3 regions of the Enterobacter roggenkampii genome follow, and region 1 is predicted to be linked to each of the others. Evidence: predicted binding sites of a transcription regulator. Region 1 holds the regulator's gene; each other region holds the start of a gene.
What was found. The regulator Fur, encoded in region 1, represses iron uptake genes when iron is present. The targets are predictions, from matches to a motif close to ATAATAATGAGAACNACTATCAA.
Positions count from the first base shown of each region.

Region 1 (8,148 bases):
GAAAGTGGTTGCCCGCGGTCCGGTTGCGGCAGCATCAGCCGACAGCGCACCTGCGTCGACGGCTGCCCCGGTAGCGAAGCCGCAGGCCGTGCCTAACGCCGTGACGGTGGCCGCGCTGGTCTCTCCGGTAACGGGTGACGTGGTTGACCTTGAGCAGGTACCTGATGAAGCGTTCGCCAGCAAAGCGGTCGGTGACGGTGTGGCGGTGAAACCAACGGATAAAACCGTGGTGTCTCCTGCTACCGGTACCATCGTGAAAATCTTCAACACCAACCACGCGTTCTGCCTCGAAACCGAAAAGGGTGCGGAGATCGTTGTCCACATGGGTATCGATACCGTTGCGCTGAATGGTCAGGGCTTTACTCGCCTGGTGGAAGAGGGCGCTGAAGTGGTGGCCGGGCAGCCGATTCTGGAAATGGATCTGGACTTCCTGAATGCCAACGCGCGTTCCATGATTAGCCCGGTGGTTTGCAGCAACATTGACGACTACAGCGGTCTGGTCATCCAGGCGAAAGGTCAGGTTGTTGCGGGTCAAACCCCACTGTATGAGATTAAAGGCAAGTAATCGCTCCTGAGTAGAGTCATGCCTTAAGCGGCGGGGGATATCCTCCGCCGCTTTTTTTTGCAGCAAATGCCCCCATTATTTTCATCTGATACGTATTTTCCGTAACTAAGGGTTGTCACTACGTCCGGCTTATAAGATCATATGCCGTTATACGTTGTTTACGCTTTGAGGAATCCACGATGAGTGAGGCAGAAGCCCGCCCGAGTAACTTTATTCGTCAGATCATCGATGAAGATCTGGCCAGTGGTAAGCACACCACAATTCATACCCGTTTCCCGCCGGAGCCGAATGGCTACCTGCATATCGGGCATGCGAAGTCCATCTGCCTGAACTTTGGCATTGCGCAAGACTACCAGGGACAGTGCAACCTGCGTTTCGATGACACCAACCCAGTAAAAGAAGACATCGAATACGTTGAGTCCATCAAAAACGACGTGCAATGGCTGGGCTTCAACTGGTCTGGCGATATCTGCTACTCCTCTGACTATTTTGATCAGCTGTATGCCTACGCGGTAGAGCTCATCAACAAAGGTCTGGCGTATGTAGACGAACTGTCTGCAGATGAGATCCGTGAGTACCGCGGTACGCTGACCGCACCGGGTAAAAACAGCCCGTTCCGCGATCGCAGCGTGGAAGAGAACCTGGCGCTGTTTGAAAAAATGCGTGCCGGTGGCTTCGAAGAGGGCAAAGCGTGCCTGCGTGCCAAAATCGATATGGCGTCTCCGTTCATCGTGATGCGCGACCCGGTGCTGTACCGCATTAAATTTGCGGAACACCACCAGACCGGCAACAAGTGGTGCATCTACCCGATGTACGACTTCACCCACTGCATTAGCGATGCGCTGGAAGGCATCACCCACTCGCTGTGTACGCTGGAGTTCCAGGACAACCGTCGTCTGTACGACTGGGTGCTGGATAACATCACCATTCCTGTGCATCCGCGTCAGTACGAGTTCTCTCGTCTGAATCTGGAATACACCGTGATGTCCAAGCGTAAGCTGAACCTGCTGGTCACCGACAAGCACGTTGAGGGCTGGGACGACCCGCGTATGCCAACCATCTCGGGTCTGCGCCGCCGTGGCTACACCGCGGCGTCAATCCGTGAGTTCTGCAAGCGTATCGGCGTGACCAAGCAGGACAACACCATTGAGATGGCGTCTCTGGAATCCTGCATTCGTGAAGACCTCAATGAAAATGCCCCGCGCGCGATGGCCGTTATCGATCCGGTGAAGCTGGTCATCGAAAACTATCCGCAGGGCGAGAGCGAGCTGGTCTCCATGCCTAACCATCCGAACAAACCGGAAATGGGAAGCCGTGACGTGCCGTTCAGCGGCGAGATCTGGATTGACCGCGCTGACTTCCGCGAAGAAGCTAACAAGCAGTACAAGCGTCTGGTGCTGGGTAAAGAAGTGCGTCTGCGTAATGCTTACGTCATCAAAGCCGAGCGCGTAGAAAAAGATGCGGAAGGGAATATCACCACCATCTTCTGTTCTTATGACGCTGAAACGTTGAGTAAAGATCCGGCGGATGGCCGCAAGGTGAAAGGCGTTATCCACTGGGTGAGCGCATCCCACGCGCTGCCGGTAGAGATTCGTCTGTACGATCGCCTGTTCAGCGTGCCTAACCCAGGTGCGGCGGAAGACTTCCTGGCGACCATTAACCCGGAATCTTTGGTGATCAAGCAGGGTTATGCGGAGCCTTCTCTGAAAGCGGCTGAAGCAGGCAAAGCGTTCCAGTTCGAACGTGAAGGTTACTTCTGCCTGGACAGCCGTCACAGCACGGCGGAAAAACCGGTATTTAACCGTACCGTGGGTCTGCGTGATACCTGGACGAAGATCGGCGAATAATATTGCTGCTCTGGTCAATGAGAAACAAACGCCGCATTATGCGGCGTTTTTTTATTTAACGATCAGAGTATTAAGCCAGGGGTTAAAGTGGCGTCATGAAAATAACAGGTCAATGAGGTGCTACTTATTTTTTTAAAAAAAGTTTGTGTCATTACGAAATTCAAAAGGGTTATAAAAAAGGAAACCGATCCCACGCCTGGACACTGAAATAGCTGAGAATTTCCCGTCATTCCTCGCCTTCCTGTAAATGTTACAAAGCACTACCAATTATGTGCACTTCGTCATAATCCTGACTTTTGCCCGCTGAAAAGCATTGATAATTCGCGTCGCGAAAAATAACCTAAAGACGGTAGTTAATTCGAGGGTATTTAACACTACCCCTGACCATTTGGTCTTTTTTATTTACGCCGTTTCAGGCGTTTTAATTCGTCAAAGAGGAATAATCTATGCGTACGTTCAGTGGCAAACGTAGTGCGCTGGCGCTGGCTATTGCCGGTGTGACAGCAATGTCGGGCCTGGTGATTGCGCCAGAGGCAAAAGCAGCGGGTTTCATCGAAGATTCCACCCTCACGGGCGGTATTTATTACTGGCAGCGTGAGCGTGACCGTAAAGACGTCACTGAAGATAAATACAAAACCAACCTCTCGCACTCCACCTGGAACGCCAACCTGGACTTCCAGTCAGGCTACGCCGCGGATATGTTCGGTCTGGATATCGCCGCGTTCACCGCGATCGAAATGGCGGAAAACGGCGACAGCGGCCACCCGAACGAAATCGCCTTCTCCTCCAGCAACAAAGCCTATGATGAAGACTGGTCCGGGGATAAGAGCGGTATCAGCCTCTACAAAGCCGCAGCGAAATTCAAATACGGCCCGGTCTGGGCGCGTGGGGGCTATATTCAGCCAACCGGCCAGACGCTGTTAGCCCCACACTGGAGCTTTATGCCGGGTACCTATCAGGGTGCAGAAGCCGGGGCTAACTTTGACTACGGTGACGCAGGTGCGCTGAGCTTCTCCTATATGTGGACCAACGAGTACAAAGCACCGTGGCACATTGAAATGGACAAGTTCTACCAGAACGATAAGAAAACCAAAGTCGATTACCTCCACTCGCTGGGTGCGAAATACGACTTCAAAAACGATCTGGTTCTCGAAGCGGCATTCGGCCAGGCGCAAGGGTATATCGATCAATACTTTGCCAAGGCCAGCTATAAGTTTGATATTGCGGGTAGCCCGCTGAGTACCAGCTACCAGTTCTACGGTACGCGCGACAAAGTCAGTAACGGTGGCGTCAATGATATCTACGACGGCACCGCGTGGCTGCAGGCGTTAACCTTCGGCTACAAGGTCGGTCAGGTTGATTTGCGTCTGGAAGGCACATGGGTGAAAGCGGAAGGGCAGCAGGGCTACTTCCTGCAGCGTATGACCCCGACCTATGCTTCCTCCAACGGTCGTCTTGATATCTGGTGGGATAACCGCTCCGACTTCAACGCCGACGGTGAGAAAGCGGTCTTCTTCGGCGCGATGTATGACCTGAAAAACTGGAACCTGCCGGGCTGGGCCGTGGGCGCTTCTTACGCTTACGCCTGGGATGCAAAACCTGCCGACATGGCAACACCGGATGCTTATTACGATCCAAACTATCGCCTGAAAGAGTCTTCCTACAGCCTGGATGCTATCTATACCCTGCAGGATGGCCGCGCGAAAGGCACGATGTTCAAACTGCACTTCACCCAGTACGACAACCACTCCGATATCCCGAGCTACGCGGGCGGTTACGGCAACATCTTCCAGGATGAACGTGACGTGAAATTCATGGTTATCGCACCGTTCACCATCTTCTGATGAATCGTCCGGCGGGTTAGATCCCGTCGGACCGGAGACTGCAAATGATGAAAAAAATCGTAATCGTCGCGCTGTTGGCATCGGGGCTGGTGGCGTGTGCCCAGACTCAGGCACCGAAAGAGGACTCCCGTCTCAAGGAGGCCTACAGCGCCTGCATTAATACTGCAGAAGGTTCGCCGGAGAAAATTGAAGCCTGCCAGAGCGTGCTGAACGTGCTGAAGAAAGAGAAAGCGCACGAGCAGTTCGCGACGCAGGAGAATGTCCGCGTGATGGATTACCAGGCCTGTATCCAGGCACGTAAAACCGGTAACGATCAGGAAGTGGCGAAGCGTTGCGATAAGATCTGGAACGAGATACGCAATAACAATAAATAAGTTGCTTTACGCCCGGTGGCACAGTGCCACCGGGCTTTTTTCTGGCAAAAAAAAGCCAACCTTACGGCTGGCTCAGAGTATGAACACTCACTTATTTTGCGTCATGCGCATGTTCATTTTCGCGGCAATCGCCTTCAGCGCAGTGACCATAAAGGTACAGGCTGTGGTTGGTCAGACGGATGCCGTGACGCGCGGCGATTTCACGCTGGCGCGCTTCGATAGAGTCATCGCTAAATTCAATGACCTTGCCACAGTCGAGGCAGATCAGGTGATCGTGGTGCTGCTGCTGGGTCAGTTCGAAGACAGATTTACCACCTTCGAAATTATGACGGGTGACAATGCCCGCGTCATCAAACTGGTTCAGCACGCGATAGACGGTAGCCAGCCCAATCTCTTCACCCATGTCGATAAGACGTTTATAAAGGTCTTCCGCACTGACATGGTGATTGTCTGGACCCTGAAGCACTTCGAGGATTTTTAACCGAGGAAGCGTAACTTTCAGGCCAGCCTTCTTTAATGCGGTATTGTTGTCAGTCATGCGGAATCTGTCCTGTTGCTAAACGATTCACTTCTGTAGGAAGTGACAGAAAATGCACCCGGGATAATGCGTCTCATTATAGAACTGCCATGGCTAAATGAAAACTGCAAGTCTCAGGCAAAATATGCTTATAAAAATGGGGTATCACCAACAAACTTGCTCGGTGGAAAACCACATTTTATCAGGGAGACATTGTACAGGTCTGGGCGAAAAAGTTAAAAGATTGTAGCAATTAATTTAATCGGTTTGACCTGGTGCGCGGGCGCAACCGCCGTTGCGCCGCGATAAAAATCAGGCGTTGAGAATATCGTCCAGGTGCAGTTCTTCACGGATCTGCTTAACCCATTTCTCGACGCGCTCTGCAGTCAGTTCTGGCTGACGGTCTTCGTCGATGGCCAGACCCACGAAGTGATCGTCATCGGCCAGACCTTTGGACGCTTCGAAGTGGTAACCGGCGGTTGGCCAGTGGCCGACGATCACAGCGCCATTCGGCTCAATGATGTCGCGGATGGTACCCAGCGCGTCACAGAAGTACTCGGCGTAGTCTTCCTGGTCGCCACAGCCAAACAGGGCAACCAGCTTACCGTTGAAGTCCACTTCTTCCAGCGTCGGGAAGAAATCATCCCAGTCGCACTGGGCTTCGCCGTAGTACCAGGTCGGAATACCCAGCAGCAGAATGTCATAGCCTTCGAGATCTTCTTTGCTGCTCTTGGCGATGTCATGCACATCAGCAACGTCTTTACCGAGCTGTTTTTGAATGTTTTTCGCGATATTTTCGGTATTGCCGGTATCACTGCCAAAGAAAATGCCGATGATTGCCATGAGTAAAATAACCTCTTGAAACTTAATAGTATGGTGGCGCAATTCGGCCACGGATAAGGGCAATAATAGCAGAACTGGCAACCCTGCGGAAACAGCTATCGCGCAGGACTGCACTCTGTGCTACATGAAAAGGGTAATTAAGGGAATTTTCAGACTTATGCCTGGCTGCGCAGCAACTCAAGCTGGGCGATCAACATCTCTTCAATGAGCTCGCTGCGGCTAATATTTCGCGCGTCGGCCAGCTCGTTAAGCGCATCGACCGCGTCGGCGTTGAGCTTCAGTTCGACACGCTTAAGCCCACGATTTTTATCGCGTTTAAGCTGATTGCGTTTATTGATACGCAGCTGTTCATCGCGCGAAAGCGGATTCGTCTTCGGTCGTCCCGGGCGACGCTCATTCGCGAACAGATCTAGTGTCGTACGGTCCGTTTGTTCTTTGGCCATGATTCTGAGACTTCGGGGGAAACACGCCGCCCTGCTAATGCCCGGGCGATAAGCGCGCCATCATACATCACCAAAAACGGCGCGCCAACGACTGGAAGCCCGCAGCCTTCCAGTCGCTCTCTTTTTAATCAATTTGCAGTATCAGCAAGATAGCGGCGAATGGCGCGCAGCACGGCGTCAGGTTTTTCCGCATGCACCCAGTGTCCGGCTCCGGCAATGACGTGGGCACGAGCCTGCGGGAATTGCGCCAGTATGGCGTCGCGGTACGCGTCGGTAACGTAAGGGGAATTGCCGCCGCGAATAAAGAGGGTAGGGTGTGGCCAGGCGGGTACGGTTTGCCAGCCCACAATATTGTTGTACTGGTTCCAGAGCACCGGCACGTTAAAACGCCATTGCCCGTCAACAAACGACTTCAGCAGGAACTGGACGACGCCTTCTTCATCAAGATGCTCACGCATGACGGCAGCCGCCTGCTGACGCGTCGCGACACCCGCTTCGGTGACCGCATTGATGGCGGCAAAAATTTCGTCGTGACGGCGGACGTCGTAATCCACGGGCGCAACATCAATCACCACCAGGCCGTTAATACGCTCCGGGGCCAGCGCCGTCAGGGCCATCACCGCTTTACCGCCCATTGAATGCCCGATGAGGGTCACCTTTTGCAAGTGGTTGGCATCCAGCGTATCCCGCAGATCCTGCGCCATCGCGGCGTAGGTCATCTCGTCGGAACGGCCGGAAAGACCATGATTGCGCATATCGACCTGAAGAATATCGTGGTCGGTAACCAGATCGCGCGCCAGCACGCCCAGGTTATCCAGGCTGCCAAAAAGCCCGTGAACCAGTACGATGGGAGAATTATTGTTCGGCGATTGTGCAGTTTGCGCTCGGGTATTCAATTTCATGGCAAAGTTCTTTTTTTACGTATGTCAGGTTAGGGTATCATGTTGTCCATTCTGCCGCCCGGCTGCAAGGTTCCAGTTTAATCTGACTTTTGCCGCCAACCTGGTTTGACGCTATCCGCTGTTGGGATTTGACCTTATAATCCCAATGACTTGTATTCAGATAAGATATCGCACTGGATTAAGATGAAAACAATCGAAGTTGATGACGAACTCTATCAGTATATTGCCAGCCAGACGCGGCATATCGGGGAGAGCGCGTCCGACATTTTACGGCGCATGCTTAAAATTTCCGCCGCTTCACAGCCTGCTACCCCAGTCACCAAAGATGTCGTGTCTCAGCCAAGCGTTGTTGCACAAGCAAAACCTGCCGTGACACCGGCAAAAGATAAAGTGCGCGCGATGCGCGAGCTGCTGCTTTCCGATGAATATGCGGAGCAAAAAAAGGCGGTTAACCGCTTTATGCTGGTGCTGTCTACACTTTATTCACTGGATAACAAAGCGTTTGCTGAAGCGACCGAGTCGCTGCACGGTCGTACTCGCGTCTACTTCGCGGGCGACGAGCAGACGCTGCTGCAAAATGGCAATCAAACCAAACCCAAACATGTTCCTGGCACCCCGTACTGGGTGATCACCAATACCAATACGGGCCGCAAGTGCAGCATGATTGAACATATCATGCAGTCCATGCAGTTCCCGGCGGAATTGATTGAGAAGGTTTGCGGTACAATTTAACCCTTGCATCAGAAGGACCCGGTAATGGCAAATCACAGCCGTGCAGGCCAACCTGCACAACAAAGCGATTTGATTAACGTC
Region 1 covers NZ_CP017184.1:1,272,543-1,280,690, forward strand. The annotation lists gene nagE (PTS N-acetyl glucosamine transporter subunit IIABC) at 1-565, shown strand, start outside; gene glnS (glutamine--tRNA ligase) at 745-2,412, shown strand; gene chiP (chitoporin ChiP) at 2,859-4,256, shown strand; gene chiQ (ChiQ/YbfN family lipoprotein) at 4,304-4,630, shown strand; gene fur (ferric iron uptake transcriptional regulator) at 4,722-5,168, opposite strand; gene fldA (flavodoxin FldA) at 5,460-5,990, opposite strand; gene ybfE (LexA regulated protein) at 6,146-6,433, opposite strand; gene ybfF (esterase) at 6,562-7,335, opposite strand; gene seqA (replication initiation negative regulator SeqA) at 7,519-8,067, shown strand; gene pgm (phosphoglucomutase (alpha-D-glucose-1,6-bisphosphate-dependent)) at 8,092-8,148, shown strand, end outside.

Region 2 (8,148 bases), 620 kb from region 1:
CTTTTTCATCAATAACAGACCTGTTAAGAAATGAAGCAAAGTTGACTGGAAAACCAGTCCCGTATGCGGAGATAAGCAGGAAGCGTGCCAGGTTGGCTTTGCGTGTATTACAGTGTGTTATGGGGGAGGGCGCGTGTCATCGTCAGGCCGATCGTCAGTTTTGACGATGACACGTTAGGGGGCGCGGCGAGCAGGAACTCAGAGATCGTCCATGGTGTAACCCACCACGATTTCCAGCGTCTTACGAATCACATCCGCCTGAACCACGTCGTTGGTGGATTCCAGCGTCTGAATGAGCCAGAGGATGATCGCTTTATTGGAAAGATGACCTTCGGAGGCCAGAACACAGCGTACTGCAGTAGAAAAAATAGCGGACTCTTCAGCAAAACGATCGCCTGCATGGCGGAAATACTCCGCCAGCGCACTGTCTAAAAAAGCAGAGTGATATTCGGGTTGAAGCTGAATATTTTGTCTCATTTGTTCTCACCGTAGCTGTTAAATTGCAGTCAATGTATTTTTTTGGGATCGGACGGTTTTCCACTTCCAAATAACGGCACTACATTGTCTCGGTTATCGTTGAGAGATCCCTCTCTTTTTGTTCGTCCTTGCGCGGTTCTGCGACGTGTAAAGGCGATGCTGTTTGAGCCGATCTCGGCAATCACCATCGCAAGTGTCTCCCGCCGCTGGGGATCCTTTTCATGTTCTTTCATGACCCGCAGACGCTGTAGCAAGCCTTCTGTTGTCACCGGCCCCCGCTCTTTCAGAAGAGAGAGAACGGCTTCACCGATAAGCTGGTCTATCAGTCGGTCTGCGTTACTGCGATTCATATCCTTACCGTTCGAAGAGCAGACCAAGCAGCATGTGGTAATGCTCTTCCTCTTCCGGCCCATCGGCCTTTTCGAGGCGGCTGAGCAATTTTGTACAAAGCGATTTGCGATTAAGGTTTCGCCCGTCGCTGAGAATTTCAACAACCACCTGGCCCAGCGTTTCCTGTTGGGTCGGAAGCGCGGCTTTTTCGAAGTACTGTGCGATTGCTGCTGCGGAATCTGCGACGTAACCTTTCTGCTGCATGTTTCGCTCCTGTAAAATTTTGTAATCAGTAACGTTACATTTAAGGTATACACAATTTCCAAATCTGTACATCTAAAATGTACAGATTTTTAGATTTTTTACGATATATTTAATAAATCATTTATTTTTCATTGTGTTGTGTCAGTGTTGTGAAGGGGGCGGAGTGCAGGATATATTGTACAAAAAGCGCATGTGCTGGTAAGTTGTACAGCCGAGTCAAACGGTCCCATTAACTGCCGTAAATGGTTGAGATGTAAATTATTTGTCAGGCAATTAATGTGCTATAAATGAACATTACCCACGTCTTTCGTGGCCAAAACCCTAACCCCCCAGGAATAGCATGCTCACAACCATCATTTACCGCAGTCATATCTGCGAGGACGTTCCAGTGAAAGCGCTGGAAGCAATGGTCGCTGCTGCAAATCGTAAAAATCGGCAATCCAATGTCACGGGGATCCTGCTGTTTAACGGCACACATTTTTTTCAACTGCTGGAAGGGCCGGTTGAGAACGTGTCGGCTATCTATGAGCAGATCTGCAACGACCCGCGCCACCATAACGTGGTCGAGTTGATGCGCGATCACGGCCCTGTCCGGCGTTTTGGCAACGTGGGTATGGAGCTTTTTGATTTGCGCCACTTCGACAGGGACGAGGTACTGCAGCAGGTGCTCGATAAGGGGACGACACGCTACCAGCTGACGTATAACGACCGCCCTCTGCAGTTTTTCCGCACCTTTGTCGAGGCCACGGAAAAAGCGAACTATTTTGAACTGCCGCCTGCGGACTCATGGGAATTCGTTCGCGAAGAAACGCGCTTGTCCGCGCAGCCTGAGGTGGTCGCGAAAGGGGCGGATTGCAGCTTCGCGTTCCAGCCGATAGTCGATCCGTTTATGCAGCAGGTTGTCTCCTGGGAGGCGCTTCTCCGCACCCCGTCCGGCGACTCGCCGGGGGCCTATTTCGCCAGCCTTTCGCAGGAGGAAGTGTACACCTCTGATTTGCAGAGCAAGCAGGTGGCTCTGTCTATGGCCAGCGCGCTGGGGTTACAGGACCAGACGTTATCCCTGAACCTGCTGCCTATGACGCTGGTTAACATTCCCAACGCCGTGGATTTTCTGCTCACCGCGATTGAAGCAAACGGTTTTGTACCTGAGCAAATCGTGGTGGAGTTCACCGAGAGCGAAGCCATTTCCCGTTTTGATGAATTCACGGATTCGGTCAGGCAGTTAAAAAGCGCGGGTATCAGCGTGACGATCGATCACTTTGGTGCCGGTTTTGCCGGGCTGCAGCTGCTGGCCCACTTCCAGCCTGACAGAATTAAGATTAATCGCGATCTGGTCGCGAACGTGCATAAAAGTGGCCCCCGACAGGCCATCATTCAGGCGATCATCAAATGCTGTTCCTCGCTTGAAATCCAGTTCTGCGCGGTGGGGGTAGAGAAGGCAGAAGAGTGGATGTGGCTGGAGTCTGCGGGAATTTCCCAGTTCCAGGGGCATCTTTTTGCCAGCCCCCGGCACGGCGGTATTCCAGCCATTGCCTGGCCGGAGAAAAAGTTCGAATTGTGATAAAGCTGTACACAATCTGGCAGTCGTTACTGTACGAACGGTAAATTTTATACAACAATGTATTAACAGGTGGATGGGGTGGTAAGCCATTCACCCGTTCAAAATGCGGTCTTAGTTATACAAATGGTTTGTACAATCTGATAAGGTTGGTGCAGTTAGGTATGGAAGTTCTGAGCGTGAGGGAGTTAATGGCCTATTACAGTATCGGCGAAGTGGCCGAACGATGCGGTATCAACCCCGTTACGCTGCGTGCCTGGCAGCGCCGTTATGGATTGTTGAAGCCGCAGCGCAGCGAAGGGGGCCATCGTCAGTTTGACGATGAAGATATCCTGCGTATAGAAGAGATCAAACGCCTGATGAAGAGCGGCGTTTCGGTCGGGAAAGTAAAAGCCTTGCTGGAAAACAAGGAAGTGTTGACTCAGGGCAACTGGGTCTCGTTCCAGGAAGAGATGATGACCGTTCTGCGCTACGCCAGCCCGGCAAAGCTGCGTGCCAAAATTGGTGAGTTCCGCCGCGATCACCCGATAGATTCCCTGATTGACAATATCATTTCTCCCGTCCGTCAGCGGATGAACCAGGACCAAAATACCGTGCGACACATGGCGAGCCTGTTAGACGGTGTCCTGATTGAATTCGCGATTGCAAGCCTGGCGGAGTCCCGTAAGAAAGCCGGTAAAGACGCTCTCCTGATCGGCTGGGAGTGCGATGACCGCACCCATCTGTGGCTCGAAGCCGCGCGCTTAGCGCAGAAGGGCTGGCACATTGACGTCCTGGCAGAACCGATTGATTCGCCGCGTCCTGAACTGTTCCCGGGACAAAAAATCTTCGTCTGGACGGGGAAATCGCCAACGCCTCGACAGCAGGAACAGCTCGACCACTGGCGTGAACAGGGGTTTGCTGTCTCATTTCATCATTAAGTGTAAGAGGCCTTGAGGGCCTTTTTTTATTTTTGTCACTTTCCATGCAAAAGCTATCTCAAAAATAGGCATTTCCAATGCATATTTTACGTTTCTCCTCTCCTGCCCATATGCCACGACAAAATGCATTATTAATCAATGTATTGAACAATTAAATCCATCCTGCCTGCATCCTGCCACAGGGTCTATGCTTAATAAAAGTAGGCAAAAAGGGCGGTTTAGCCGAATGCCCCTGCTGACAGAGGGTTGAAGTGATAATCGTTATCACTAACATGGTGTTATGCCCTGATGGCTTATCAGATGAGGTGGACCTATGGAACTGCATTCAGAAACCTTTAATCCTGCCGATTTTGCCTGGCGCGGGTTAACGCTCACGCCAGCGGCGGCGGCACATATTCACGAGCTGGTGGCGAAAAAGCCCGAGATCCTCGGCGTGCGTTTAGGTGTCAAACAGACCGGCTGCGCAGGTTTCGGTTACGTGCTTGATACCGTCACCGAACCCGAGAAAGATGACCTGGTGTTCGAGACCGACGGCGCAAAACTGTACGTCGCGCTGCAGGCCATGCCCTTTATCGACGGCACCGAAGTGGACTACGTCCGCGAAGGCTTAAACCAGTTATTCAAATTTCATAACCCGAAAGCCCAGAACGAATGCGGCTGCGGCGAAAGCTTTGGGGTATAGGCGGAACTATGTCTCGTAATACTGAAGCAACGAGTGAAGTAAATACCTGGAGCGGCGGGCACCTCAACTATAAAGAGGGGTTCTTCACCCAGCTGCAGACCGATGAGCTGGCAAAAGGCATCAATGAAGATGTCGTGCGGGCGATCTCGGCGAAACGTAACGAGCCCGAGTGGATGCTGGAGTTTCGCCTGAGCGCCTACCGCGCCTGGCTGGAGATGGAAGAGCCCCACTGGCTGAAAGCGCATTATGACAAGCTGAACTATCAGGACTACAGCTACTACTCCGCGCCCTCCTGCGGCAGCTGCGATGTCACCTGCGCCTCGCAGCCCGGCGCGGTGCAGCAAACCGGCGCGGAGAACAGTTTCCTCAGCAAAGAGGTGGAAGAAGCCTTTAACCAACTGGGCGTACCGGTGCGCGAAGGGAAAGAGGTGGCGGTGGACGCTATCTTTGACTCGGTCTCGGTGGCCACCACCTACCGCGAGAAGCTGGCAGAGCAGGGGATCATTTTCTGCTCCTTCGGCGAAGCGATTCACGATCATCCTGAACTGGTGAAAAAGTACATCGGAACCGTGGTGCCCTCTAACGACAACTTCTTTGCGGCGCTTAACGCGGCGGTGGCCTCGGACGGCACCTTTATTTACGTGCCGAAAGGCGTGCGCTGTCCGATGGAGCTTTCCACCTATTTCCGCATTAATGCCGAAAAAACCGGCCAGTTCGAACGTACCATACTGGTCGCGGATGAAGGCAGCTACGTCAGCTACATCGAAGGGTGTTCCGCACCTGTGCGCGACAGCTATCAGCTGCACGCGGCGGTGGTGGAGGTCATCATCCATAAAGACGCCGAGGTGAAATACTCGACGGTGCAAAACTGGTTCCCGGGCGACGGCAATACCGGCGGCATCCTGAACTTCGTGACCAAGCGTGCGCTGTGCGAAGGCGAAAACAGCAAGATGTCGTGGACCCAGTCAGAAACCGGCTCGGCCATCACCTGGAAATACCCGAGCTGCATCCTGCGCGGGGATAACTCCATCGGCGAGTTTTACTCGGTGGCGCTCACCAGCGGTCATCAGCAGGCGGATACCGGTACCAAGATGATCCACATTGGTAAAAACACCAGATCGACCATTATCTCGAAAGGTATCTCCGCCGGACACAGCCAGAACAGCTATCGCGGGCTGGTGAAAATCATGCCGACGGCGACCAATGCGCGAAACTTCACCCAGTGTGACTCGATGCTGATTGGCGCTGACTGCGGGGCGCATACCTTCCCATACGTCGAATGCCGTAATAACACGGCCCAGCTGGAGCACGAGGCGACCACGTCACGGATTGGGGAAGATCAGCTCTTCTACTGCCTGCAGCGCGGGATCAGCGAAGAGGATGCCATCTCGATGATCGTAAACGGCTTCTGTAAGGACGTGTTCTCTGAACTGCCGCTGGAATTTGCCGTTGAAGCCCAGAAACTCCTCGCCATTAGTCTTGAACACAGCGTCGGTTAAGGAAAGCACATGTTAAGCATTAAAGATTTACAGGTCAGCGTAGAAGATAAAGCCATCCTGCGTGGCCTCAATTTTGACGTCAAGCCGGGCGAAGTCCACGCCATCATGGGGCCGAACGGTTCCGGGAAAAGTACGCTTTCTGCGACGCTGGCGGGACGCGAAGATTATGAGGTGACCCACGGCTCGGTCGAATTTAACGGCAAAGATCTGCTGGAGATGTCGCCGGAAGACCGCGCGGGCGAGGGCATCTTTATGGCCTTCCAGTATCCGGTAGAAATCCCCGGCGTCAGCAACCAGTTCTTCCTGCAAACCGCGCTCAACGCGGTGCGGAAATACCGGGGGCTGGAGGCGCTCGACCGCTTCGACTTCCAGGATTTAATGGAAGAGAAAATCAAGCTGCTGAAAATGCCGGAAGATTTGCTCACCCGCTCGGTGAACGTCGGTTTTTCCGGCGGCGAGAAAAAGCGTAACGACATTCTGCAAATGGCGGTGCTGGAGCCCGAGCTGTGCATTCTGGATGAGACCGACTCCGGTCTGGATATCGACGCCCTGAAGATTGTCGCTGACGGGGTGAACGCCCTGCGCGACGGCAAGCGCTCGTTTATTATCGTCACCCACTACCAGCGCATTCTGGACTACATCAAGCCGGATTACGTCCACGTGCTTTACCAGGGACGCATTGTGAAATCCGGTGATTTCACGCTGGTTAAACAACTGGAGGAGCAGGGTTATGGCTGGCTTACCGAACAGCAGTAATGCGCTCCAGCAGTGGCACCGGCTGTTTGAAGCCCAGGGCGGCACGCGCTCTGAGCAGGCGCAACAGCATCTGCAGCAGATGCTGCGTCTTGGCCTGCCGACGCGTAAGCATGAGAACTGGAAGTACACCCCGCTTGATGGCTTGCTGAACGCCGAGTTTGTGACCCGCCTGGCGGATCTCACGCCTGCACAGCGTGACGCGCTGGCAGTGGGCGTGGATGCCGTGCGCCTGGTGTTTGTCGACGGTCAGTTCCGCCCTGAGCTGAGCGACACGCTCCAGGAGAGCGGATTTGAGATTGAGATAAACGACGATCGCCAGCGCCTGAGCGCCCCGGTTCAGCCTGAGGTCTTTCTGCACCTGACCGAAAGCCTGGCCCGCAGCGTGACGCATATCCGCGTGAAGCGTAACCAGCGTCCGGCCAAACCGCTGCTGCTGATGCACATCACTCAGGGTCTGGACGGTGACGAAATCAATACCGCGCACTATCGCCACCATCTTGAGCTGGCGGAGGGGGCGGAGGCCACGGTCATCGAACACTACGTCAGCCTCAATGAGACACGTCACTTTACCGGGTCGCGACTGACGATGAACGTGGCGGCGAATGCCCAGCTACACCACATCAAGCTGGCGTTTGAGAATGCGCAGAGCCACCACTTTGCCCATAACGACATTGTCCTGGGACAGGATGCCGCCGCGTACAGCCACAGCTTCCTGCTCGGCGGGGCGGTGCTGCGCCACAACACCAGCACGCAGCTTAACGGTGAAAACACCACGCTGCGCATCAACAGCCTGGCGATGCCGGTTAAATCAGAAGTGTGTGACACGCGCACCTGGCTGGAACACAACAAAGGCTACTGCAACAGCCGCCAGCTGCATAAAACCATCGTGAGTGATAAAGGGCGTGCGGTGTTTAACGGCCTGATTAACGTGGCGCAGCACGCCATTAAAACCGACGGGCAGATGACCAACAACAATCTGCTGTTAGGTCGCCTGGCGGAGGTGGACACCAAGCCGCAGCTGGAGATCTACGCCGACGACGTGAAGTGCAGCCACGGTGCGACGGTCGGGCGAATCGACGACGAGCAGATGTTCTACCTGCGCTCTCGCGGCATCGACCAGCAGGCGGCGCAGAAAATGATTATCTACGCGTTTGCCGCCGAACTGACGGAAGCGCTGCACGATGGTCAGTTAAAACTGCAGGTGCTGGATCGGATCGGTCAGCGCCTGCCTGGAGGCGAAGCATGAGTTTTCCCGTCGAAAAAGTACGGGCAGATTTCCTGGTTCTGACCCGTGAAGTAAACGGTCTGCCGCTGGCCTACCTGGACAGCGCGGCCAGCGCGCAGAAGCCGAATCAGGTGGTGAATGCCGAAGCCGAGTTCTATCGCCACGGCTATGCCGCCGTGCATCGCGGTATTCACACCCTGAGCGCCGAGGCGACCCAGCGTATGGAAAACGTGCGCACGCAGCTTGCTGCCTTCCTTAACGCCCGCTCGCCGGAAGAACTGGTCTTTGTTCGCGGGACCACCGAAGGGATCAACCTTGTTGCTAACAGCTGGGGCAACGCGCAGGTCCACGCGGGGGATAACATCATCATCACCCAGATGGAGCACCACGCCAATATCGTGCCGTGGCAGATGCTCTGCGAGCGCGTGGGCGCCCAG
Region 2 covers NZ_CP017184.1:1,893,812-1,901,959, forward strand. The annotation lists gene fdhF (formate dehydrogenase subunit alpha) at 1-9, opposite strand, end outside; gene BFV67_RS08845 (biofilm/acid-resistance regulator YmgB/AriR) at 199-477, opposite strand; gene BFV67_RS08850 (hypothetical protein) at 507-827, opposite strand; gene ycgZ (regulatory protein YcgZ) at 832-1,071, opposite strand; gene BFV67_RS08860 (diguanylate phosphodiesterase) at 1,412-2,632, shown strand; gene BFV67_RS08865 (MerR family transcriptional regulator) at 2,821-3,549, shown strand; gene sufA (Fe-S cluster assembly scaffold SufA) at 3,863-4,231, shown strand; gene sufB (Fe-S cluster assembly protein SufB) at 4,240-5,730, shown strand; gene sufC (Fe-S cluster assembly ATPase SufC) at 5,740-6,486, shown strand; gene sufD (Fe-S cluster assembly protein SufD) at 6,461-7,732, shown strand; gene sufS (cysteine desulfurase SufS) at 7,729-8,148, shown strand, end outside.
Region 2: sufA (Fe-S cluster assembly scaffold SufA) is a predicted target of Fur. The motif match lies at 3,801-3,823, and genes of this name have one in related genera.

Region 3 (8,148 bases), 2.0 Mb from region 1:
GGTTACGCCCAGTTCATAATAGGGATCGGAGGTTGAAGGATAAGGATTCACCCAGCCAAAAATATCCTCCGGTTGAAAACTGCTTGTGACATTGTGGTTGCATGTCACCGGGATTTTGATGTCATCCGATTCCCAAATTTTCTCACCTGCCTGTGCATTACTGGGGATAGCAAACGGCGAGATCGTTTTAGTTTCTTCTACGGGGCCGCCCGAACCGCCCAGGTAGCAGTCGAGCGCCAGCGCTTCTCTTAAAGGCAGCACTGAGAGCAGCACTATGAACAATACGTTAGCGAGATTGCGCATCTTTTTCGATCTTCCGTTCGGTGAGCGAGCACTGCGCCGTTCCCGCGCACTGTACGTCGACCTTTTTCAGCGCGCCGTAATCGTCGATATAACCGATGCTGTAATAGTTACCGTGGTAGTCACCGGTAGAGGTTGTTGCTGTCGCGAAAGGCGCAAGCATCAGGCTGTCGAAGCCCGGCAGCATGGTTCTGGCATTCTTACTGAGCCACGCCAGCGTGATGTAGTACGGCGTCGGGTTATGTATGGTCAGCCCATTCGCAGTGGCTGAAACTTCCATCCGCATTTCCGCCTGCTCGCCGGGTTTTTTGGTAATCGCTTTAGGACGCCAGAACAGCTTGATCCTGCTCTGCATCGCCACCTGCATGACGCTGCGTTCATCGCTGGCGCTGGTGCTTTTCGGCGGCACTTCGCGCAGGTTGAAATAAAACAGGGATTCTCTGTCTTTCGGTAACTGACTGGTGGCCGCTTGCTTAACGATCCTGACCTGCGATGCGGAACCCGCTTCAATGCGTTGAATCGGAGGCAGCGCCATGAAATGCCTGTCTTCTTTACGGCCTTTCTCATCTTCAATCCAGGAGAGCGCCAGATAGGGCAGCGCTTTACTCTGGTTTTCAATCTTCAGGCTGCTGGCCTTGTCGCTTTCCGGAAAGACAATGCGCGTGCGGTCCAGGTTTACGGCCGCGTGAGTGGTGAATGCTGTGCCGACCAGCATCAGGCACAGGCTTTTGAGTAAGGTTAATTTCATCATGATTTCTTACTGACATGGCAGTATCAACTGCATACTGTTTTCAAGGTGTGAAGGTAACGTGAAGCGGCACTGCTGATTGTCTCCCCACGTCACGCGAAACTGTTGTTGTGGCTCTACGGCGCCGAGCCAGACGTGGCCGTCATCGGCGACCATGGCAATCTGCCGATCGTCTTCAAGCTGGCGAACAACGGCGCCCAGCGGCGGTATGCCAGAGGCAGTTCGTAAAATGCCTGCGATATCATTGCCTGCACGCGTCGCGATCTGACGGTACCCGATGGCGCCTTCCGTCCAGGTTGAGGTGACGACGCGGGTGTCAACGTCTACGCCATCGGGCAGGTTGTTCATATTGACCTGCACGCTGGAAGGCGAATAGCTGGAGATGGACGGTAAAACGCCAATCCCGAAGCGATTGGTTTCATCCCGCGACATGTTCAGTGGGATGTTGCCTACGCCATCGGTACTGACCATCACGCGCGGCTCGTTACCGTAGCTGCGGCGGTGCAGCGCAGCGCCTTTAGCCGTCGAGGTGAATGAACCGGTCCAACTGGCACTCAGGGAATTGTATTCGTTAGCCTTAACGCTCCCGGAGAGATTCAGGTCGCCATAAGGAGAATAATGTTGATAGTTGCCGCTCACCTGCGCGCCGGCATCTGACTTCTCGCTTTCGGTACCTGCCGAAACGCCCCAGGTGTTGTTGCGGTCTGATGTGTCATACCACGATACGTTCTGGCTCAGACTGTCGCTGTTGCGCAGGTCGTAATTCAGACGATGATCGGGATCGAGCGGTACGCTCAGTGAGAGATAGAACTGCGTATCGTCGTCTTCGTCTTCATAGTGGGTTTTACTCCACGACACGGTGAGGCCCAGATTTTTCCAGCGACCGATATCAAAGTTATAGCCTGCGGTCACGCTGCCCGTCGTGGAGGAGGAATCGTTCCACCAGGTTTGACGCAGCATGTTCACATAGAGGTTGAGCGATAGCGCCGGAATGTACTGGCTTGCCGTCACGCTGAGCGTCTGTTTTTCTGACTGCCGATCGTTATTGTCATCATCCAGAAAACGGGCGTAGCTGAGAAACTGCGGGTCGGAATAGCGATAACTGGCGAGCGTAAGCTGGCTGCCGGTGGTATCGAAACGCTTACTGTAGTTGAAACGGTAGCTGTAACCTGTCTGGCTATTCTGATTGGGCAACTGGCTGGTTGCCTGCGTCACGTCAAAAGAGAGCGCGCCCAGGTACTCCATGTTTTGACCTATTCCTACGGCAACGGACCGGTAGCGATCGCCATCGGCGAGCGTACCGCCGTAGAGGGAGGTTTGTGACAGCATCCCCCAGGAGAATTCGCCGCTCATAAACGCGTTATCTTCAACGTCATGCGAGGCGTCTTTGCGTGCTTTTCCTGCCGCCAGCTTATAGCGAACCTGACCTTTGCGGGTTAAAAAAGGCACCGATTCCGCAGAAACCTGGAAGGTGCTTACGCGCCCATCTTCTTCTGTCACTTTGACGTCCAGCGTACCCTGTACAGACTGGTTTAGATCCTGAATAACAAACGGCCCTGGCGGAACGTTGCTTTGGTAAATGACACGGTCAGCCAGGCTAACCGTTACCGTGGCGTTAGTTTGCGCGAGGCCGGTAATTTGTGGCGCGTAGCCGCGCAGCGACCATGGCAGCATGCGCTCATCGCTAATCAGGGAGGCACCGGTATAGGTGAAGGCATCAAAAATAGCGGACTGGAAATCCGTTTCACCCAGTGTGAGTTTGGCTCCGAGCGAGGGGAGAGGACGGAACATATAGAGGCGTGAAAAGCGTCCGTCATTCTCTGAACCTGCGTCGGTATGGGTTTGAGTATACTGATAATCACCGCGCAGTCGCCACGCGCCCATATTCGCGCCGGCAGTGCCATAAGTGTTGACGTTATCCGTGCTGCTGCCATCGTTCGGCTGGTAATGACTGGCAAAAAGATTGTAATCCAGTAGTACGCCCGGCACGCCGTTGTCCCAGGTTGAAGGGGGCATCCAGTCTGCGGCACGGTACTGTAACCAGGCCTGAGGTATCGTGACCTTCAGCGTCTGGCTGGATTGCTCAAAATTAAATTTAATATCCGGTTTTGATGCAAAGTCGACGCACCCGTCTTTTTCCGCCAATGCGCTACGAATATTGTCCTGCAGAGCAAATGTATCGGCCAGTTCAGGTGGAATACAGACTTGTACGCTCTTGTCTATCTCCTGCCAGCGGAGCTGCCAGCCATTTGCCAGCGGGATATCATTAATTGAAACGGTAACAAAATAGTCGCCTGGTGTGATCGATATTTGATCTTTAAAAAGAGATAAATCAACGCTGCCACGCTGATCTTTATCGATAGCATTGATGTTAAATTCGGTGGCGGAGCCAAGTTCCGCCATAAACAGGGACGTCATAATAATTATGCATTGTAATTTATATGTCATTGCCCTGTTACTCAAATAAATACATTCAATGCCGGCTGACATTAAATGCCAGCCGGTTTAATTTGAAACATGGCGTAGTTATTTATACGCCAGAATATAGTTGGCTGTAGCTTCCACCTGGCCAGCAGTCGCCGTTTTACCCGTTACCACTTCCATTAATGCTTTGAAGTGCAGCGTTTGAGTCGTTGAACCTGCCAGCAGAGCAACCTCATTAGCAGCACCCAGCGTAATGTTGGCTTCGGCGTTATTCAGAAGACGAACGCCCACGTTCTGTGCACCACTTGCATAGGTATTGGTCATCAGACTGGTGTCGGTCGCGTCTGTCGCTGAGCTGGTAAACGTGACATCGACTTTGGTCACTGGTGTGTCAGTCTCGTCGGCCGGATCGTCAAGCTGGCAGTTTTCCAGATTGATATCAACCGGAACAGCGGAGGACTTCTTGTTGGCATTGATCACGGCTGTGGTCACTTCACCGAGATCGACTTCTTTATCAACGCTGTCTGGTGCAATGCTGCAAGGCGCATCAATAACAACGCCTTTGAATTTGATTTTTCCCGACCCCTGCTCGGCAGCAAAGGCGGAACCCGATACTGCGGCAGCGATAGTTACAGCTAATAGAATTTTTTTACCCATATACATGAAAATATCCTTTTTCAAACGAATTCATACTCTGAATATAAGTTTCAAAACGCAAATGGAGTATATGGGAGGACGAAGGGGAGATGCGATTACTGCATCTTAAAGCTATTTTAAGATTATATTAATATATAATTAATGTTGATTGTAAGCATCGGCTAACATTCATAATATATGCAGTAACTCAGATAATGGACTGATAAAGTTTCATCATTCTATTTCTATGAGCTATATATTTTGCAAGGGCTTTGTAGGCAACAAAATAACGTATCATTTCTATCTATATCTTAACGTTTCGAAAGTCTGCCTCCGTATTATACGGAGGCAGACTAATCCTAACCGATACCTGCAGATTGCAATAACACCAGGCTTAAGCCCATGACCGACATTCCGCACAGCACGCCATAGCTGGGGTTGTTATTGGGATCGATCTCTTTCGCCAGCGGCATTAATTCATCGACGGAAAGCGCCACCATAATCCCGGCAACTGTGGCCATAATGGCGGCCATCACGACAGGGGAGACCAGGCTTCCGAGAATCAACCAGGCCAGGACACCGCCGAGGATTTCAGCCATCCCGGAAATTCCTGCCCAGAATACCGCGGTACGTTTCGAGCCCGTGGCGGCATACACCGGTCCGGCGACCGCCAGTCCTTCAGGAATATTGTGTAAGGCCACCGCCAGCGCGATGCCAAAGCCCATTTCCAGATTGCTGCTGGCCGTCACGTAGGTCGCGACCCCTTCCGGGAAGTTATGCAGGCTAATCCCCAGCGTGAGCAGAACCGCCGTTCGCTTAATATTCCGCGGCACAGGCGTTACGTTTTTCTGCATTAAATCCTGCGGATGCGCGTGGGGTAGCATCCGGTCGAGGGCAAAGTAACCCAGCAGGCCAACGACAAACATGCCGTAGCCCAGCAGGGGAGACATCCCGTCGGTGCCCAGCGCAGCAGGGAGCATCTCCATCAGGGAGATAAGCAGCATGATCCCGGCAGCAAAGCCCAGCGAGAAGGCCAGCACGCGGTTTGACGGCTTCTGACCAAGCACGCCGAGGATTGCGCCGATAAAGGTCGCGGCGCCCGCCAGTATGGTCAGGATCAGAGGGACTGACATGGATTGCTCCTTATGATAATGATTATCATTAATATAAATGATTCATTTCTGGCAAAGCGAGGGGCGAACCCCGGCTTTACACATTCCTTACATTCAAAATTCCTGATGATGATCTTCACGCTTATCAGCGTTCATCTTTGTCCGATTGCGCGTAATGTAGCACCATTAAATTGACACCTTCTGTAAGGATATCATCATGACTTCATCCCGTATGCCAGCCCTGTTTTTAGGCCACGGCAGCCCAATGAACGTTCTGGAAGATAACGTCTATACCCGCGCATGGCGTCATCTGGGCGAGACGCTGCCGCGTCCAAAAGCGATTGTGGTGGTATCTGCGCATTGGTTCACCCGCGGCACGGGCGTGACCGCCATGGAAGCGCCAAAAACCATTCATGATTTTGGCGGCTTCCCGCAGGCGCTGTATGACACGCATTATCCGGCCCCCGGCTCGCCTGAGCTGGCACAAAGGCTGGTGGATCTGCTGTCGCCTGTTCCGGTTGCGCTGGATAAAGAAGCCTGGGGCTTTGACCATGGCTCATGGGGCGTGCTGATAAAAATGTATCCTGATGCGGATATCCCGATGGTGCAGCTGAGCATCGACAGCACCAAACCGGCTGCCTGGCATCTGGAGATGGGGCGCAAGCTGGCGACGCTTCGTGATGAAGGCATCATGCTGGTGGCAAGCGGCAACGTGGTGCACAACCTGCGTACGGCGCGCTGGCATGGCGAAAACACGCCATATCCGTGGGCGACCGCTTTTAACGACTACGTCAAAGCGAACCTGACCTGGCAAGGCCCGGCTGAGGCGCATCCGCTGGTGAACTATCTGGAGCACGAGGGCGGTTCGCTCTCTAACCCGACCCCAGAGCATTTCCTGCCGCTGCTGTACGTGCTTGGCGCATGGGACGGTGAGGAGCCGGTTACGATCCCGGTCGATGGATTAGAGATGGGAAGTCTGAGTATGCTGTCGGTGCAGGTAGGGTGAAAACATGCCGGGTGGCGGCTTCGCCTTACCCGGCCTACAGGTCGAGCGTAGGCCCGGTAAGCGTAGCGCCACCGGGCAAGTCTTACTCCACAAAAATATGCGGGTAGAACCGCGACAGATCCTGCGTGATCAGCGCGCGATCTTCGCGAATGCCAATTCCGGCAGGTTGATCGTTAATGAGCCAGCTGCCAATTAGCGTATAGCTGTCGCCAAATTTCGGCAGTTGATAGAACGCCTGGACGATCATCCCTTCCTCGCCGTAAGGCCCTTCAACCGCTTCCAGCGTTTTACCGTTTTCGATGATCGACACGTTAGCGCCTTCGCGGGAGAAGATCGGCTTAACGACGTATTTCTCCATCTGCGGGTAATCATCTTCCGCAAAGTACGCTGGCAGTAGGTTAGGGTGATTCGGGAACATCTCCCACAGCATCGGCAGCAGGGCCTTGTTGGAGATAATGCTCTTCCAGGCCGGTTCCAGCCAGCGCACGCCCGCATCTTCCAGCTTGGTGGAGAACATCTCGCGCAGCATGTACTCCCACGGGTAGAGCTTGAACAGGTTGCTGATGACCTGATCCTGCATGTCCGTAAACTGACCTTTTTCACCCAGGCCGATATCCTCGATAAAGAGGAACTCGGTCGCCACTTCCGCTTCGGCGGCGCAGTCCTGCAGATACTGAACCGTGCCACGATCTTCTTCCGTGTCGCGGCAGCAGGCGAGATGCAGCAGGTTGAAGCCAAACTGCTCGCGCAGCTCGGCAAAGCGCTCGATCAGCTTCTCCTGCAGGCTGTTGAACTGGTCGCTGCCTTCCGGCAGGTTTCCGGCATTGGCTTGGTCTTCCAGCCAGATCCACTGGAAGAACGCCGCCTCGTACAGGGACGTTGGGGTATCGGCGTTGTTTTCCAGCAGCTTAGGCTCGCCTTTGCCGTCCCACGCCAGATCCAGGCGAGAGTAAAGCGAAGGCTGATTCGTTTTCCACGACTGGCGGACAAAGCTCCAGGTGTGCTTTGGAATGCGAAACTTGGCCATCAGCTCGTCGCTGTCGATGACTTTTTCCACCACCTTGAGGCACATCTGGTGCAGCTCAGCCGTGACCTCTTCCAGCTTCTCAACCTGGGCCAGGGTGAGCTTGTAGTAAGCGTCTTCACACCAGTACGGCTCGCCGTACATGGTGTGGAAGTTAAAGCCGTACTCGGTGGCTTTTTCGCGCCAGTCCGGGCGCTCGGTAATACTGACTCGTTCCATGATTAGCCGCCCATTGAGCGAGTAGAGGTGCCTGATGCACTGCGCTGCATGCTGGTCTGTTTCGCCACAGACTCACCGAACCCGCCGCGGGTGATGGTGCTGGTGGTCGCAGGCTTCGGCGCCATCGCGGTTTTCGGTACGGTTACGGTGCGGCCCGGAGTCGCTGCGCCGTAGCCTTTACCGCTGGCATCGGTATATTGACCGTAAGCCGGGCTGGCCGGGTTTTTCGAGCTAAACAGCGGCTGCTGCTGGTAGCCCGCACCGCCGCCCATCAGACGGCCCATCATGTAGCCTGCCATCAGCGGCATCCAGAAGCTGCCGCTGGACTGCGCCTGTGCCTGATTTTCAGGTGCCGTGCCTGCCTGAGCCGGTGCCTGCTGGCACTGACCTTCACCAAATTCCGCTACGCAGTCTTCGCGTGAGGCATATTTCGGCGCGGTGCGTTCCGCTTCTTTCAGCGCGTTGGTGTAGGCCGTTTTACATTCGGCCGCTTTGCCGGTGGCGGCGGAGCAGTCGTCCGCGTTTTGATACAGCGAAACCGTTTCATCGTTTTTCTCACAGCCTGCCAGCATAAAGACAGCGGTAACCGCCAGCGCAACAGGGGTGAGGTGACGTGCATTCCAGCTCTTGCGGAACGACGCGTGATTGATCGTTTTTGTCCGTTTCATGTTTGTCTTCC
Region 3 covers NZ_CP017184.1:4,006,375-4,014,522, reverse strand. The annotation lists gene BFV67_RS18710 (type 1 fimbrial protein) at 1-303, opposite strand, end outside; gene BFV67_RS18705 (fimbrial biogenesis chaperone) at 287-1,048, opposite strand; gene BFV67_RS18700 (fimbria/pilus outer membrane usher protein) at 1,058-3,466, opposite strand; gene BFV67_RS18695 (fimbrial protein) at 3,575-4,135, opposite strand; gene zupT (zinc transporter ZupT) at 4,468-5,241, opposite strand; gene ygiD (4,5-DOPA-extradiol-dioxygenase) at 5,438-6,226, shown strand; gene BFV67_RS18680 (glutathionylspermidine synthase family protein) at 6,309-7,469, opposite strand; gene BFV67_RS18675 (DUF1190 family protein) at 7,472-8,137, opposite strand.
Region 3: zupT (zinc transporter ZupT) is a predicted target of Fur. The motif match lies at 5,254-5,276, and genes of this name have one in related genera.